Regions from separate parts of the Synechococcus sp. PCC 6312 genome, predicted to be linked through region 2. Evidence: predicted binding sites of a transcription regulator. Region 2 holds the regulator's gene; the other holds the start of a gene.
What was found. The regulator NtcA, encoded in region 2, controls nitrogen genes in cyanobacteria. The targets are predictions, from matches to a motif close to GTANCNNNNGNTAC.
Positions count from the first base shown of each region.

Region 1: SYN6312_RS04790 (ammonium transporter) is a predicted target of NtcA. The motif match lies at 5,647-5,660, and genes of this name have one in related genera.

Region 1 is NC_019680.1:970,003-977,931, forward strand. It holds gene SYN6312_RS04765 (GNAT family N-acetyltransferase) at 1-253, opposite strand, end outside; gene truB (tRNA pseudouridine(55) synthase TruB) at 198-1,157, opposite strand; gene SYN6312_RS04775 (GTP-binding protein) at 1,457-2,425, shown strand; gene SYN6312_RS04780 (WD40 repeat domain-containing protein) at 2,422-3,474, shown strand; gene SYN6312_RS04785 (cupin domain-containing protein) at 3,494-3,964, shown strand; gene SYN6312_RS04790 (ammonium transporter) at 4,031-5,557, opposite strand; gene SYN6312_RS04795 (ABC transporter permease) at 5,696-6,646, opposite strand; gene ftsE (cell division ATP-binding protein FtsE) at 6,670-7,428, opposite strand; gene SYN6312_RS04805 (WecB/TagA/CpsF family glycosyltransferase) at 7,471-7,929, opposite strand, start outside.
Region 2 is NC_019680.1:511,753-519,681, reverse strand. It holds gene rfbB (dTDP-glucose 4,6-dehydratase) at 1-110, opposite strand, end outside; gene SYN6312_RS02450 (Uma2 family endonuclease) at 203-874, opposite strand; gene SYN6312_RS02445 (glycosyltransferase) at 1,087-2,067, shown strand; gene SYN6312_RS02440 (hypothetical protein) at 2,100-2,780, shown strand; gene ntcA (global nitrogen regulator NtcA) at 2,977-3,648, shown strand; gene SYN6312_RS02430 (hypothetical protein) at 4,046-4,648, shown strand; gene fabI (enoyl-ACP reductase FabI) at 4,736-5,512, shown strand; gene SYN6312_RS02420 (UDP-glucuronic acid decarboxylase family protein) at 5,624-6,571, shown strand; gene SYN6312_RS02415 (CRR6 family NdhI maturation factor) at 6,584-7,132, shown strand; gene SYN6312_RS02410 (amino acid ABC transporter ATP-binding protein) at 7,122-7,892, opposite strand; gene SYN6312_RS02405 (glutamyl-tRNA reductase) at 7,902-7,929, opposite strand, start outside.

The sequences.
Region 1 (7,929 bases), 460 kb from region 2:
TAACCTCCTGTAAAACTAAGCCACAATCCCCAATCACTTGACCACTCTTTTTCAGAACTAATGCCCACAGGCCAAAGCCATGATCGCGGTATCTTTGGCGATTACAGTTGATCCAGGTTTTAGTCATCTGATCATCAAAGGGCTGAGGATAAAACTTCATTGCGTCGGGATCAGAAAGAACCAGCAGTAAATCATGACTATCTGCTAAGGTCATCGGCCGGAGGATCATGCGAGTTGTTTCTAGTCGAAGCATTGTTGTCCATTGAATGATCAATGTGGCTAGGGAGGACAACTTTAGCACGGAAAATATCGTCTTCAAGCTGACCAATGCCGAGTAATGTTCCGGCTTGATCCAACACTTGATAGGGAGTGGTTAAATTTACGGTTTCAATCGCCATTTTCTGCCCACAACACCAGCGTTTAGCAATTTCTGAGTCCAATTTAATGGCTGGGAGATGTTGCAGAGCCAGGCCTGGGGAAATTAAAGTTGTAGATTCTGGGCTGAGATCACCAAGAGTCAGCGCATTAACCAACTCAAATCCACAACTTTTTGTCCGAACTAAGCTAACTAAAGTTCCCCCAACACCTAAAGCTGCACCCAAGTCTCTAGCGATGGCGCGAATATAGGTTCCGGGGCCACAGCGAATGGATAGTTCCAATGTTGGGGTCGGGCCGGGTTGCCAAGCTAAAACCTCAAGATTGAAAATATCAACCCAGCGTGTCGGGATATCAATCCTTTGACCGTTTCGGGCTAACTGGTAGAGTCGTTTCCCCTCAATTTGAACGGCACTATAGGCCGGTGGAAGTTGATCGTACCCCTTTTGAAAGATGTCTAACCTTTGCCTCACCTGTGCTTGAGTTATTTCACTAGCATTGGCCTGAGAAATAATTGTTCCTGTTATGTCGTCTGTATCGGTCACCAGGCCCAGTTGGATCACCCCTCGATAGGCTTTTTCTGTGGGCAAGTAGGGCAACAAACGGGTCGCAGAACCTAAGGCAATTGGTAACACCCCAGTTGCCATTGGATCTAACGTTCCGCCATGACCAACCCGCTTAAGTCTAAAAATCCGCCGCACCTTAGCCACACAATCATGGGAGGTAAATCCCTCTGGTTTATTCAGATTAAGAAACCCAGATAATTGCAGCCTATTATTCATAAATCCTGAAGCCAACTCAATCGTTTGCAAATCTGCATCTATTTATCCAGATGTGGATATTTAAGGTGTGTCCAGGCCAACTATTTGACAGTCCGCGATAACACTTGCGTTTTGATCCCAATCTAGTCAAGGACAATGTGGTCAAAACTAAAGGAGCTAAAACTTTGTGTCTGAACTCAGCTTATGCTAGAAGGGATACATTAGGATTGCCAGAATTCTAGGCTTGGCTGCGGATATGTGTAGATCTTCTCCGAACAAGCAACGCTCCACAGTCGGATACGTTTTGAAGAGGTTGATTTATGGTGATGTCCACTACATCTGTACCTGTAACGGTCTTGACTGGATATTTGGGGGCCGGAAAAACCACCTTACTGAACCGAATTTTGACTTACGAACATGGCAAGAAGGTGGCCGTGATTGTCAATGAATTTGGCGAAGTTGGGATTGATCATCAACTGGTTGTCAATGCTGATGAAGAAATTTTTGAGATGAACAATGGCTGTATTTGCTGCACAGTCCGGGGCGATCTGATTCGGATTATTGGCAATCTGATGCGGCGGCGGGATAAGTTTGACCACTTGGTGATTGAAACCACCGGCCTGGCGGATCCGGCTCCTGTGATTCAAACCTTTTTTATGGATGATGATGTCCGCTCCCAGGCCCAATTAGATGCGGTCGTGACGGTGGTTGATACCAAACATATTGAGCACCATTGGGATGCGGATGAAGCCCTGGAGCAGATTGGCTTTGCCGATATAATTTTGTTAAACAAAACCGATTTAGTCTCCCCAGAGCAGTTGCTAAGACTGGAAGAACGAATCCGCGGGATGAATGCCCTGGCTAAAATTTACCGGACTCAAAATGCCGAAATCTCTATGGATGCCATTCTGGGGGTGCAAGCCTTTGATTTAGACCGAGCCTTAGAAGTTGATCCCAATTTCCTCAATGAAGTGGCCCATGAACATGATGAAACCGTGGGGTCTGTGGCCATTAGAGAATCCGGGGAAGTGGACGGGGAGCGACTCGATGGTTGGCTGAGTCACCTGTTGCAAACCCAAGGGGCCAATATCTTTCGGATGAAGGGGATTCTCAATCTGGCTGGGGAAGATCACCGCTTTGTCTTTCAGGGAGTCCATATGTTGTTTGATGGCCGGGCTGACCGACTTTGGAAATCCCCAGCGGAACGAAAAAACGAACTGGTCTTTATTGGCCGAAACTTAGATGCTGCAATGCTGACTCAAGGATTCCAGGCCTGCCTTCTTCCATGACTAACTCTGTGCCCAAGTTTCAACCCGTCTTTACGGGGGAATTGAGTGATTATGTCACGGGCCTGGCCTGGTCATCTAGGGGGCTATTGGCAGCCTGCTCGGCGGCGGGAGAAGTTGGAATTGCTGATGGTGAAGTCCTTAAGCTAATTAAACAAGCCGATGGCTACTCCCTTAGTCAGGTATTATTTTCGACCGATGGGCAGTTCTTGGCAGCGGCGGGGCAAACAGGGGATGTCTTCATCTGGCAGCTTGATTCTCAGGCCACGGCAACCTTAATCACCACTCTCCATAATCCGGGAGTTTGGATTGATCATCTGGCCTGGCATCCCACGCGCGCAGAATTGGCCATTGGTCTGAAGCATTATGTCCAAGTTTGGGATGTTGTTGCGCAAGCGGTGATCACCACCTTAGATTTTGCTGCGTCTTCGATTTTGGGACTGGACTGGCATCCTGCGGGAGATTATTTGGCGGTGGGTGGGTACCAAGGGATTCGGGTTTGGACCGCAGCGGATTGGGATGAAGAACCTCAACATTTAGAGTTAATGTCCGCTTGTGTTGGCCTGGCCTGGGCGGGTAATGGGGAGTTTATGGCGGCGGCAAATATTGATCGCACCCTTTCCGTTTGGCAGTGGGGAGATATCAGTCCCTGGGAAATGCGGGGGTTTCCGGGCAAGGTTAAACAACTGGTTTGGTCGGATTTGGCCTCTAGCTCTGGTGCGCCCTTGTTAGCCTCAAGCTGTGCCGAGGGCATTGTTGTTTGGGAGCGAGATCAAGACATTGGTTGGGCTTCCAGAATTTTAGATCTGCATCAGCAGGCCGTGATCACCGTTGTCTTTCAACCCAACAGCTTACTGTTAGCCTCGGCCGGTTCAGAGGGTTGGCTCTGTTTATGGGATCAGGCCCAGGAGCCAATTCAAATTCTTGAAGGAGTAAAAGTCGGTTTTAGTACCCTGGCCTGGAGCAGAGATGGCAGTTTAGTGGCGGCTGGGGGGCAGGTCGGGGAAGTTCTAGTTTGGCAAAACGTTGAAAATATTTCGATAAATAATTAAATATCACCAGTAACCGCCCATGAATCAATCACCAATTTCCGCAACATCTATCCCCGCCATCCAGGGGCAGACCATCTACCCAGAACCTTATGCCTCTCTAGTTCAAGGGCGGTTGAAACGAAAATTAGGGGACTTTTTTGGACTGAAAAATTTTGGGGTAAATTTAACCGATTTGGCCCCCGGTACCCAGTCCGCCCTGCTCCACCATCACTCCCAGCAGGATGAATTCATTTTTATTTTGGAAGGAACACCAACCCTAATTCTGGGTGATCGGGAACTTATCTTGGGGCCTGGGGATTGTTATGGGTTTCCAGCCGGCACTGGGATTGCTCATCAATTAGTCAACCCATCAGCAGAACCTGTCAGATACTTAGAGATTGGTGACCGCAGCCCCAACGATCAGGTTAACTATCCTAATGATGATCTCCAGGCCACCTTAATCGATGGGCAATGGATAATTACTCACAAAGATGGCCAACTCTATCAATGAAGCTACCGATCAAGTCCATCCCCTAACCTAGCTCAGGAATCCCCATTGGCCAGCTTCGTTCATCAATTAACGTCCAGCAGACATTTTTTTCAGCAGATCTACAAAGCCTTTGACTTCATCCCGGAACATAAACCCAGCATAGGCTTCCATCCCGTGTTCTCCCAAGTCCAGGCCCTCGATCTCTTCATCTGGAGAAACTCGAATCCCAATCGTTTTATCAATCAGGAACCAGGCCACTGTCGCAAAAACAACGGTAAACAGGCCAACAGTCGCCACCCCAATAAACTGATGCCAAAGTTGATCTGCACCGCCACCCAGCAATAGGCCCCTAGCTGGCCCCAGTCCCTCGGCATAGAGCTTCCCAGGCCCCGCCGCAAACAGTCCTACGCTTAAGGTTCCCCATGTCCCATTCACCAAATGCACCGAAACAGCCCCAACCGGATCGTCAATCCGCAGTTTGTCCACATAAACTACCGAAAAGACGATAATGATTCCAGCAACAATTCCAATCAAAATTGCACTCTCAATACTGACAAAGGCACAGGGAGCCGTAATGGCCACCAGGCCGGCCAAAATCCCATTGATAATCATCGAAAGGTCAGGCTTGCCAAAATAGAGCGTGGAAATCACCGTTGCAGTCGCTCCCCCAAAGGCCGCCGCCATATTCGTCGTTACGGTAATGTGGGCAATGGCACTGGCATCTGCTGTCATCGTAGAACCGGGGTTAAAGCCAAACCAACCCAACCAAAGAATCAAACAGCCCAAAGTCGCAATGGCAAAATTATGGCCGGGAATCGCTACAGCCCCGCCATCTTCCGTGTAACGCCCAATCCTTGGCCCCAGCAATGCCGCGCCCATCAAGGCTGCCCAGCCCCCGACTGCGTGAACCACTGTGGAGCCAGCAAAGTCCCAAAAGCCCAATTTGGCCAGCCAACCCCCGCCCCAAATCCAATGTCCGGTAATGGGATAGGAAATTCCCACTAACAGCAAGCTAAAGGCAAAGAAGGCGTAGAACTTAATCCGTTCGGCCACCGCTCCCGAAACAATGGTTGCTGCCGTACCCGCAAACACCAGTTGAAAGAAAAACTTGGCTAACAGGGGAGTTGCCGTCCAACTCAAGGCACTATAGACACCTTCATAGGCATCTCCAGTCGCCGGACTATTGTCGGCCCCCATGAGAAAGAAGCCAGAATTACCCATAAACTCGTTACCGTCTCCGAACATGATGGCAAAACCAATGGCCCAAAAGGAGATCGAAGACAAGGCAAAGACAATTAAGTTTTTCGCCAATAGGTTAACGGCATTTTTCGGGCGACAGAATCCCGTCTCCAACATACAAAAGCCAGCATTCATGAAGAAGACAAGACAAGCCGTAAACAGAACCCAAATCGTATTCGCGGCTACCTGCAACGATTGGAGGCTCGTCGCTACCTCATTTAAGTCCTTGGGAACCTCAACTCCTTGGGCTAAACCAGCCGTAGCTGACAACAGAAGAATCACAGCCCCCAGGCCGGCAAAGGTGCGCAATTTCGGGGGACGAGAAAGCCAGAGATTAATCTGAGAACGGCGAAGCAAAGGACGGCGGCGGGACACGGGAATTTCCTCGGTTTTAGGGAATGTTAGGGAATAAGAAAAATCAAAACAGACATTTGCATCATCGGCAACTCGGGGCTGAATTTGGTGTATCAACCGTTACAGATTTTCGACCATTTTCCTAGCTTGATTTTCAGATTAGGATAATGTCCTCCGAACCCCGCGCAGGAAAATAAAGCTACTGCCAATCAGACCCACAACGGCCCCCAACAGCAACAGGATTAGTAACAACCCAGCCCCACCAAGAACGGAGCTAGCTAATAGCTGACCTAAAAGTTTGAGGAGATCCCCCTGTTGCCCTAACCACTGGAGAAGAGCTTGTTCTGTCAAACTAATGCCCCCCCAGGCCAAAAGTCCGCCGAGCATTCCCAGGCCAGCCCCTTGCACCAAAAAGGGTAAATAAATCCAGCGGGGAGTGGCTCCAACCAGTTCCATAATTTCAATTTCTGGTTGTCGGACAACGGCTAATAACTGCATGACCGTTGCAATCACCGCCACGGCCGTAACGGCTAGAGCAATGACTAAAATTCCCCCCAACCGTTGGGCACTTTGACTGAGGGTTTGTAAGCTGACCAAGGCTTTGTCAAGATATTGAACGGAGCTAATTCCGGGGATGGTTTGCACCGCTTTGGCTAATTCCGGGACATCCTCGCCGCGGGTAGCAATAATCTTAAACTCATCCACGAGGGGATTTTGCATCAGGCCTTGGTTTTCAGCAGCGGTGGTGATGTCACTGGCCCCTAAGTCTTTTAAGAGTTCCTGCCAGGCCTGGTCTTTGCTAACTAAAATGACTTGGGCCGTATTAGGGAGTTGCTGTAATTGAGTTTGAATTGATTCCGGGGCCTGGTCGGGTTCCAGATAGGCAGTAATCTCGAGACGGCTCCCCAACTGTTGAAAGGCCGTATCAATCTGGCTGGCAATATTAAAGCCAAAACCAAACAGAAATAACAGCACCGCCACCGTCAAGACCGCCGCCCCGTTTAGCCAGCCCCCCCGCCATAGGCCCAACTGGGTTTCTCGTGCTAAATATCTAGCTCTGGTGAGGGTTTCTGATTGCTGGATCGGTGGTAATTGCTTTAGTCCCATCATGTCCTCTTTGAACGAGCAAAGCTCTACGGTTGAATTAGGATGTCTCGATTGTTGACTGGACTTAACCGACCCGATTTAATTTGCCAGACCGGGGCCTGGGCCATTTCCACCAGGTGGGGATCATGGGTCGTCATCAGCACTGTTAAGCCCTTTTTGTTCAGTTGTTGGAGGATTTTCAAGACTTGCAGGGCATTATGGCGATCTAAATTGCCTGTGGGTTCATCGGCTAATAAAATACGTGGCTGTCCAACAATGGCCCGCGCAATACTGACTCGTTGCTGTTCCCCCCCCGACAAGGTATCGGGAAAACAATTCCCCCGATCTGCTAGGCCGACCAAGGACAATGCTGCCGGAACTCGCCGCTGAATTTCACTCCAGGCCAGGCCACGGGCCGCCAACACAAACGCGACATTTTCAGCAATCGTTCGCCGTTCCAAAAGTTTATAGTCTTGGAAAATGACCCCCACCTGTCGCCGTAAATACGCCAGCGCCCGCCCCTGTAAGCGATTCACAGATTGACCCTGGACTAAAACTTGCCCCCGATCCGGCTGCTCGGCCCCATAAAACAGTTTCAAAAGGGTTGATTTCCCCGCCCCCGATGGCCCCGTTAAGAGGGCAAACGTCCCGGTCGCCAGTTGAAAGTCCACATTCTCTAAGCAAAATCGCCCGGAACGATAACTTTTGGTGACTTGCTGTAATTGAAGAATAGTTGATGAATGGCTCCCTAATGCTTCTGGGGCATGGAGAGGCTGGGTGGAAGAAGGGGGTGAGATGGAGGGCATAGTCAAAAGAGACTCAAAGGGTGAGAGGGAAATTAGCTGAATTTAGATGCGGGAATGCCATAACCGATGCCAAAGTCCCCGCAGGGCAAACTGAGGTAAGACTAACATCCGCCGCCAGCGCCAGGGTTCTTGATAGAGCCGATACAGCCATTCCAAGTGATGATCCAGGAAAAATTGGGGGGCACGAACTTTTTTGCCGGCCCAGATATCAAAACTACCGCCGACCCCGACCCAGGTGGCCTGGGGAGCTAAATAACGATTTTCGGCAATCCAATATTCTTGGCGGGGGACTCCGAGGGCGACAAAGATAATATCCGGTTGGCTGGCCTGTAAATGGGCTTTAAGTTCGGCCTCACTTTCTGGGGCTTGATAGCCCGTATAAATGCCAACCACATTCAGATTGGGGTAGCGTTTTTGCCAATTCTCTGCGGCCTGGGCCGCCACGCCGGGAGCACTACCATAGAAGAAGACTTTCAGGGGGGGATTTTGGGTTGCAGCAAA
Region 2 (7,929 bases):
TAGGTGAGTTTATCAAGATTAATGATTTTGGTGTTGGAGCCGGACTGAGCTAGAACGATAAAATTACTGCCAATGAACCCCCCGCCACCGGTCACTAATAATTTTTCCATCTGATGATCATTAATATCCTACTGCCCCAATCTAACTCATCTAGCCTCAGATAATCGGATAAAATCAATCAAGTTTACGGTCTGAATAGCCATTATCCAGTTCTTTCAGGTAAACCCTCAGGGGGACTCACAAAGGCTGGAACATCCTCATAAATATCTGCAATTGCACAGGTAAAATTAAGGCTAGGAAGTATCAGCTGATCCGAGGCTCCCAGGGGGGTGAGCAGCCATTGATTGATCCCTTGTCGCTGGTAAACATCTAGGTGCATTTCGGTTTGGCTAACGAGCAGGTAATATTCAAGGGAGGGAATGGTTTGATAGGCCTGGAATTTACGCCCCCGATCAAACGTTTCTGTGGTTGGTGAGAGAACTTCCAGCACCAGGCGCGGATGGTTAAGAATATCATCTGTGGTTCGGCTATCTCGCGGATCGCAGCTAACAACTAAGTCGGGATAAAAATAAGCCCCTGCTGCTGGAACATTCACCTTTAAGTCATTACTGTAGGGTAAACAAGGCTGTCCGCGCAGTTGCTGACGAAAAAGAGTGACTAAATTAACGGTAATTAACACATGAATACGGCTTGCTCCTGCCATTGCATAAATTTCGCCTTGACAATATTCATGCTTAGTCTCACTGGCGGCTTCAAAAGCGAGATATTCTTCTGGACTATATGGAGAAGGCAGAGGATTGGCAATCATGACTTGGCCTGGAGTCTGTTCTGCTTCAATCTTGACATTTCTTAGACAGAAAGGATGGGATTTCAAGAATATTCAAGTTCCAAAAGTTAATATGACTACGCGCTACGCTTTGCTACTCAGCCAAATAGCTGATCATTCTAGAGACGTAATGAGTCAAGATAATTAAGTAAAAATTATCTGGCCTGAAATGAGCAATGCAAAATACAATTATCTTACTCACCGCCTCTGACTGCATTAATTACTAAAATTCTTAACACAGGTCTTAGGATGCACTGCCGATGACTGGCCAACCCCACTTAAGCATTTGTATTCCGGCCTACAATCGTCCCGACTGGCTCCGGCGTAATCTTGACTCTATCATCTCGAAAAATCAGGACTATTCCAATCAACTAGAAATCATTATTACTGATGATTCTACGACCTTGGCCTGTCAAGACATTGTTGATTCAGTCTTAGATTGCTGGCCAGGCCGGTGGCGATATATTAAAAATCCAGTCCGATTCGGCATGGTTAAAAATTGGAATTATAGTCTTGAATTAGCCACAGGTGATTATGTTTTAATTCTTCATGATGATGATTATTTACTAGATTATGGGTTACTAAAAATTCTCAAAACTATTCAAACTCACCCCGAATATGCCCTGATTTTGTTTGGTGTTCATCTGGTTACGGATCAAGAAAAACTAATTCGAGTCCAAGCCCCGCGTCGTTACCACTACTTATGCCCTCAACAGGCCATATATCAACTCCTGAATCAATCCTCATTTGTGCGGTTCCCCGGCCTGGTCATTAAACGAGAACTTTTTCAGGACTACGGCTACTTTTCCCAGGAATTTGGTGCAGCAACGGATATTGAAATGTGGTTACGGCTGATGAGTCAGACCGGGGTGTATTGTGTCCCTAAAACAACGGCAGCCTATCGAATCCATACCCAGGCCCTGACGATGGGAATGTTTAATCTGCAAACCCTGAGCCAACTCCGCAACATTTTTAAGCTGGCCCAAACTACAAACTTATTAACAGCGTCAGAATTGCACCAGGCCGAAGCTAATTTTCTCCATCAATTTATTTTGGCCGGAACCGTGCGTTTTCTTAGACAGAATCAATGGCCCACAGCCCAAGCCGTGTTTAACCTCTTTGAGTCGGATGCGATGGCCGGGGTTGGCAATTCACCCAAATGGCGGGGATTGCGCTGGGGGCTAAGGGGGGTTTGGCACATGGGGCAACTTTGGGGGTTACTCAGGAGAACCTATAATTAGCTCAACTTAAACCAATCTGGAAATGACATAACATGGTGCGGCGTTTGGGATTTTTGGCCCTTTGGCTAGGATTTGTGATTTATGCCTTTGGTTTTGCCCCACCGGATCAACCGGATACCTTGGCCCTAATTCAACGCTTAGTCGGTGGCCCCTGGGCTGGCATTAACCCCCTGATCATTGCCCTGTTCAACATCATGGGAGTTTGGCCGTTTATTTATCTCTGTGTGCTGCTGGTGGATGGGCGCGGGCAAAAAATTCCGGCTTGGCCCTTTGTCGGCGGCAGTTTTGCGCTGGGAGCCTTTGCCTTGTTGCCGTATTTTGTCCTGAGAAACCCTAACCCAGCCTTTAGAGGGGAAATGGACAAAGGCCTAAAACTAACCGAGTCGCGGGGCCTGGCAGTGAGTTTATTAGTTGGGGGTCTGGCTCTGTTTGGCTATGGTCTAACCCAGGGAAATTGGCCGGATTTTGTTCACCAATGGCACACCAGTCGCTTTATCCATGTGATGAGTCTCGACTTTTGCCTATTAACATTACTGTTTCCAGCGGTTTTGGGGGATGATCTCCAGCGGCGGGGCTTAGGGTGGGGCAGTCTGGCCTGGGTGGCTCTGATTCCCTTTTTCGGCCCCTTAATTTATCTCTGTTGCCGCCCTCCCCTCCAACGCACCGGTAAAGTGTATCCAGAAATACAAAATCCTCCCCTAAAATCCGTTTAAGTATGATGCCAAGGTTGTTTTTCGGGTCTGTGAGTCATGAAACCCGACAATCTCTGGCCTGCCTATTCAAAATGTTGGTAGAATATTATATGTCCCTACCTCAGACCTTGTCCGTTTCAGCCTCCCGACCATCTCTAAGAATTGCCAATTTCTCTCGCAGTTGGGGCCATGGGTCAGGCTCGTTAGTTAGGAGTCTATGTTAGCAACCAAAGATCAGCCCCTAGCAGCAGTGTTTCGGCAAATGAGCAGTGGTGTGTTTCCAGCCACAACTGAAACTTACGAACGGGGTAAAACAATCTTTTTTCCAGGAGATCCGGCAGAGCGAGTCTATTTCTTGCTCAAGGGAGCCGTCAAACTCTCACGGGTTTATGAAGCGGGGGAAGAAATCACGGTTGCCTTGCTCCGAGAAAATAGTGTCTTTGGTGTGCTGTCTTTGATTACGGGTAATCGTTCCGACCGGTTTTATCATGCGGTGGCTTTTACCCCCCTAGAGTTGCTCTCTGTCCCAATTGAACAAGTTGAAAAAGCAATGCGGGAAGACCCAGACCTGCCGATGGTGATGATTCAAGGCTTGTCGTCGCGGATTCTCCAAACAGAGATGATGATTGAAACCTTAGCTCATCGGGATATGGGGTCACGTTTGGTCAGTTTTCTGCTGATCCTCTGCCGCGACTTTGGCGTTCCGACCACAACCGGGGTGATGGTTGATCTGAAGTTATCCCACCAGGCCATTGCTGAGGCGATTGGTTCAACGCGGGTGACGGTGACTCGTTTATTGGGGGAACTCCGGGATCAGGGCATGATCTCCATTCAGAAGAAAAAAATCACGGTTCATAATCCCCTCACCCTCAGCCAGCAATTCACATAACTTTGCGACATTCCGTCAGCTTGAGAAAAGCAAGTATCAAAATCTACTGATATGGCGTGACGCAGACCGTTTTGAGAGAGTAGAAATCTTAAAAAGGCCGCCCATACAGCATTTTCTAATGTGTCCCAATCAGAGCCCTAACTGAGTCAGGCGACAGTTCTGGATAAATCTCAAAAGCAAGATAAAGATTTTAAGGAAGTGGGCCTTTTTATTAATTTTTTGCGCTTGTAACAAAGACTACACTTATTTATTGTTTGCCTGTGATTTGATTGGCATCAGACGCAGGGCTAGTCACCCATTGATGAACTAAAGACGCTTGGAGATCTTCGGCTCCAGGCCCTGTGTATTTTTGATTTGCCTCAAGTTGTTCCTATGCAGGATGTGTCGGGGGATTAAGATGAGCTTGACTTCAACCCAAATTTATTATCTGCGGCGGTGGCTCCAACAACAGACTAATTCGTTACTGATCGAAGAAATTAATCTCCTGATTACTCACGACCTGCTGCTCTTAAATCGGATCAAAGCCCTGCTTCCCTCTCAACAGCAACAACTGGCTACCTTAGTTAATATTCATCAAGACCTCCAGAAAAATCGCCAGGCAATCACCTCTTTGCAGAATTTAGAATCACAAATCCTTGGCCTGCTGCAAATCCAGAAGAAGTCGGCCATCAAAGAACTGCTCCCAACTCAAGCAGATTTAGAAACGTGGCTCGGGACTTTCAACGAAGCAACGCTTGTGGCTCAACGCTACCTTGGCAAAGTCATTGTTCGGAATTATTGGCGTGGTGCAAAACCTATCTCGGCCTGGTTGGCGGATTTTGAAGTTGGGGATTCAGGGTATATTACCTACAAACCAAGTTTTGCTCCAGGCCAGCATAGTCATTTACACCCTGATCAAGAAAGTTACCTGAAGCAGTGGCTAGCCAACTTTATCAACCAATGTCATCGGGTTTTACCAAAATTTCCCCAAATGCTCATGGACGCAATGGCCACCGATTAACCCTGCCCCTCCAGATTCAGTGCCGGCAACTTCGAGGGGTACAATTGGGGTTGGCTTGGTTCTTTGTTCATTGGCCGGGAATCCCCTATGCTCGATTTGACTGGAAAATTTGCCTTAGTGACTGGGATTGCAAACAATCGTTCTATCGCCTGGGCCATTGCCCAACAACTCCACCAGGCCGGGGCTGAACTGGCCATTACGTTTTTACCCGATGAGCGGGGCCGCAGTGAACAAAAAGTCCGAGAACTGGTTGAACCCTTGCATCCCAGTTTGATTCTGCCCCTAGATGTCCAACAACCGGAGTTAGTGTCTGATCTTTTTCAAACTGTTCAAACCAAATGGGGTCGCCTTGATACCCTGATTCATTGTCTTGCCTTTGCCAATAAGGATGATTTGGGGGGCGATTTTAGTGCTGTCTCCCAGGATGGTTTTAACCTTGCCCTAGATGTGAGTGCTTATTCCCTGATTAGTCTGGCCCAAGCTGCAAAGCCCCTCATGACCCATGGTGGCTCCATCACAACCTTGACCTATTTGGGGGGGGTTCGGGTCATTCCCAATTACAATATCATGGGCATTGCCAAAGCCGCTTTAGAAATGAACGTCCGTTACTTAGCCGCCGAGTTTGGCCCCCAGCAAGTTAGGGTTAATGCCATTTCCGCCGGCCCCATTCGGACACTAGCCTCTTCTGCCGTGGGCGGGATATTAGACATGATCCATCACGTTGAAGCCACAGCCCCTCTCCGCCGCACGGTTACCCAAACTGAAGTCGGTCAAACCGCAGCCTTTTTAAGTAGCGATCTATCCACTGGCATTACTGGGCAGGTGATCTATGTAGATGCAGGTTATTCAATCATGGGTATGTAGCAGGCTGAAGAGTTCATAGACTCCATAACTACCCTAAATTGAGTAGGAAGGTTAACCAGGCCGGCCCAAGCAGCCCTTTATAATTAGTCACGAGTCAGCAGGATCGGAAAAATGCGAATTTTAGTCACGGGCGGTACAGGGTTTATTGGGTCCCATCTAGTTGATCGGCTGATGGAAGCGGGCCATGAAGTGATTTGTCTCGATAATTACTTTACGGGAGATAAGTCTAATATTAGCCACTGGCTGGGAAACCCCAATTTTGAACTGATTCGCCATGATGTAACTGAGCCGATCCGCTTGGAAGTTGAGCAAATTTATCACCTGGCCTGTCCTGCTTCTCCGGTGCATTATCAATACAATCCCGTGAAAACCATCAAAACCAATGTGATGGGAACCCTAAATATGCTGGGCTTGGCAAAACGGATTAAGGCTCGTTTTCTCTTGGCCTCAACCTCTGAAGTCTATGGGGATCCGAAAATTCATCCACAAACTGAAGACTATTGGGGCAATGTCAATCCCATCGGTATTCGCAGTTGCTATGACGAAGGTAAACGGGTTGCGGAAACTCTGACTTTTGATTACCAACGTCAAAATAATGTGGATATTCGCGTTATTCGGATTTTCAACACCTATGGCCCCCGGATGCAGGTGAATGATGGGCGAGTTGTCAGTAATTTTATTGTCCAGGCCCTCCAGGGAATTCCCTTAACGGTCTATGGAGATGGCTCCCAAACGCGAAGTTTTTGTTATGTCTCTGATTTAGTCGAAGGGATGATTTGGCTGATGAATGGAGATCATCCTGGGCCAATTAATATTGGTAATCCTGGGGAATATACCGTCTTGGAATTGGCCCAAAAGATTCAAGCCATTATTGATCCGACTGTGGCGATTCAATTTAATCCCTTGCCCTCTGATGATCCCCAACGTCGGCAACCGGATATTACCAAAGCCCGCACCCTCCTTGGTTGGGAGCCCCAAGTCCCCCTAGAAACTGGCTTAAATTTGACAATCCCTGATTTTCGGTCGCGGCTGATTAAGTTAGGCAAAATTCCTGGCTAGAAGACTTCTTTCTTGGCTCCTCCCTGCTCTTTTCTCTCTTCTGAACCCGTGTCTGAAATTATTTCCTTAGCCCCCCCAGAAATTGATGCCCTCGACTTAAGGGCTGTGAACAACTGCCTCCAGGCCTGGTTAGCCACTCCAGATATAACTGTTCATGAGCAGAAACTTGGCTTTAACGTTACCTATCCCCGCCCCCCGGAAGAACCAGACCTGGAACTGTCAGAATTAGCCCCGGTGCGACTGTGGTTTATTGCCCTCGATACTCGCTATCCTTGGTTGCCGTTTTTCCTTGATTGGCGCAATGGTGAATTGGTGCGTTACGCAGCCATGCTGATTCCCCATCAATTTAGCCGTCAACAGGGCATTCAGTTCAACCCCCAAGGCCTGGATATTTTTGTGATGCACAAAGCCCTAACCCTTTGGGACTGGTTAGAACGCCATAAACTACCTGGAGAAGGGCGGATTCGCTCGCTGGCGGAAATGTTTGGCTATGAACTCGATCACGATTTTTTTCAGGTGTTACGGGATCGTGGGCCAGTTGAGAGAGTTTCTAAGGAATAATTTGGGACAGGAATTGCTGGGTGCGCGCCATCTGGGGCTGATAAAAAAACTTTTGGGGTGGAGCCATCTCAATAATTTGTCCCTGATCCATAAAGACCACCTGATCCGCCACCTCTCGGGCAAACCCGACCTCATGGGTAACAATCACCATCGTCATGCCACTGGCAACCAGGCCCCGCATTGCATCCAACACTTCTCGCACCATTTCCGGGTCTAGGGCTGAAGTTGGTTCATCAAAGAGCATAATTTTCGGCTGCATCGCCAAGGCTCGGGCAATGGCCACCCGTTGTTGCTGCCCCCCAGAAAGTTGGCCAGGAAACTTATGGGCCTGTTCTAAGATGCCAACCCGCTCTAACAGTTGCAAGGCAATCTCATCCCGTTTTGTTTTTGACCAACCTCTCACCCAGCGCGGTGCCAAGGTAATATTCTGCAAGACCGTTAAATGGGGAAATAAATTAAACTGCTGAAACACCATCCCCACTTCCCGGCGAATCTGCTCAATATTCTCTACATTTTCCACATTCCCAGCCAAGACCATCCCGTCAATGACAATCTCCCCAGACTGAAACTCCTCTAGAGCATTAAATGTCCGAATAAAGGTGGATTTTCCCGAACCAGAGGGGCCCATAATCACCACCACTTGCCCCAGTTCGACCCTTAAACTCACGCCTTTAAGCGCATGAAAATTGCCGTACCACTTGTGGACATCTGTGGCAACAATGATTGGGCCTGGAGCAGGAATTTCAGGAGAATCGGGCATGGGTTGGGGTTAGGTTTCCACCACATCCAGGTTAAAT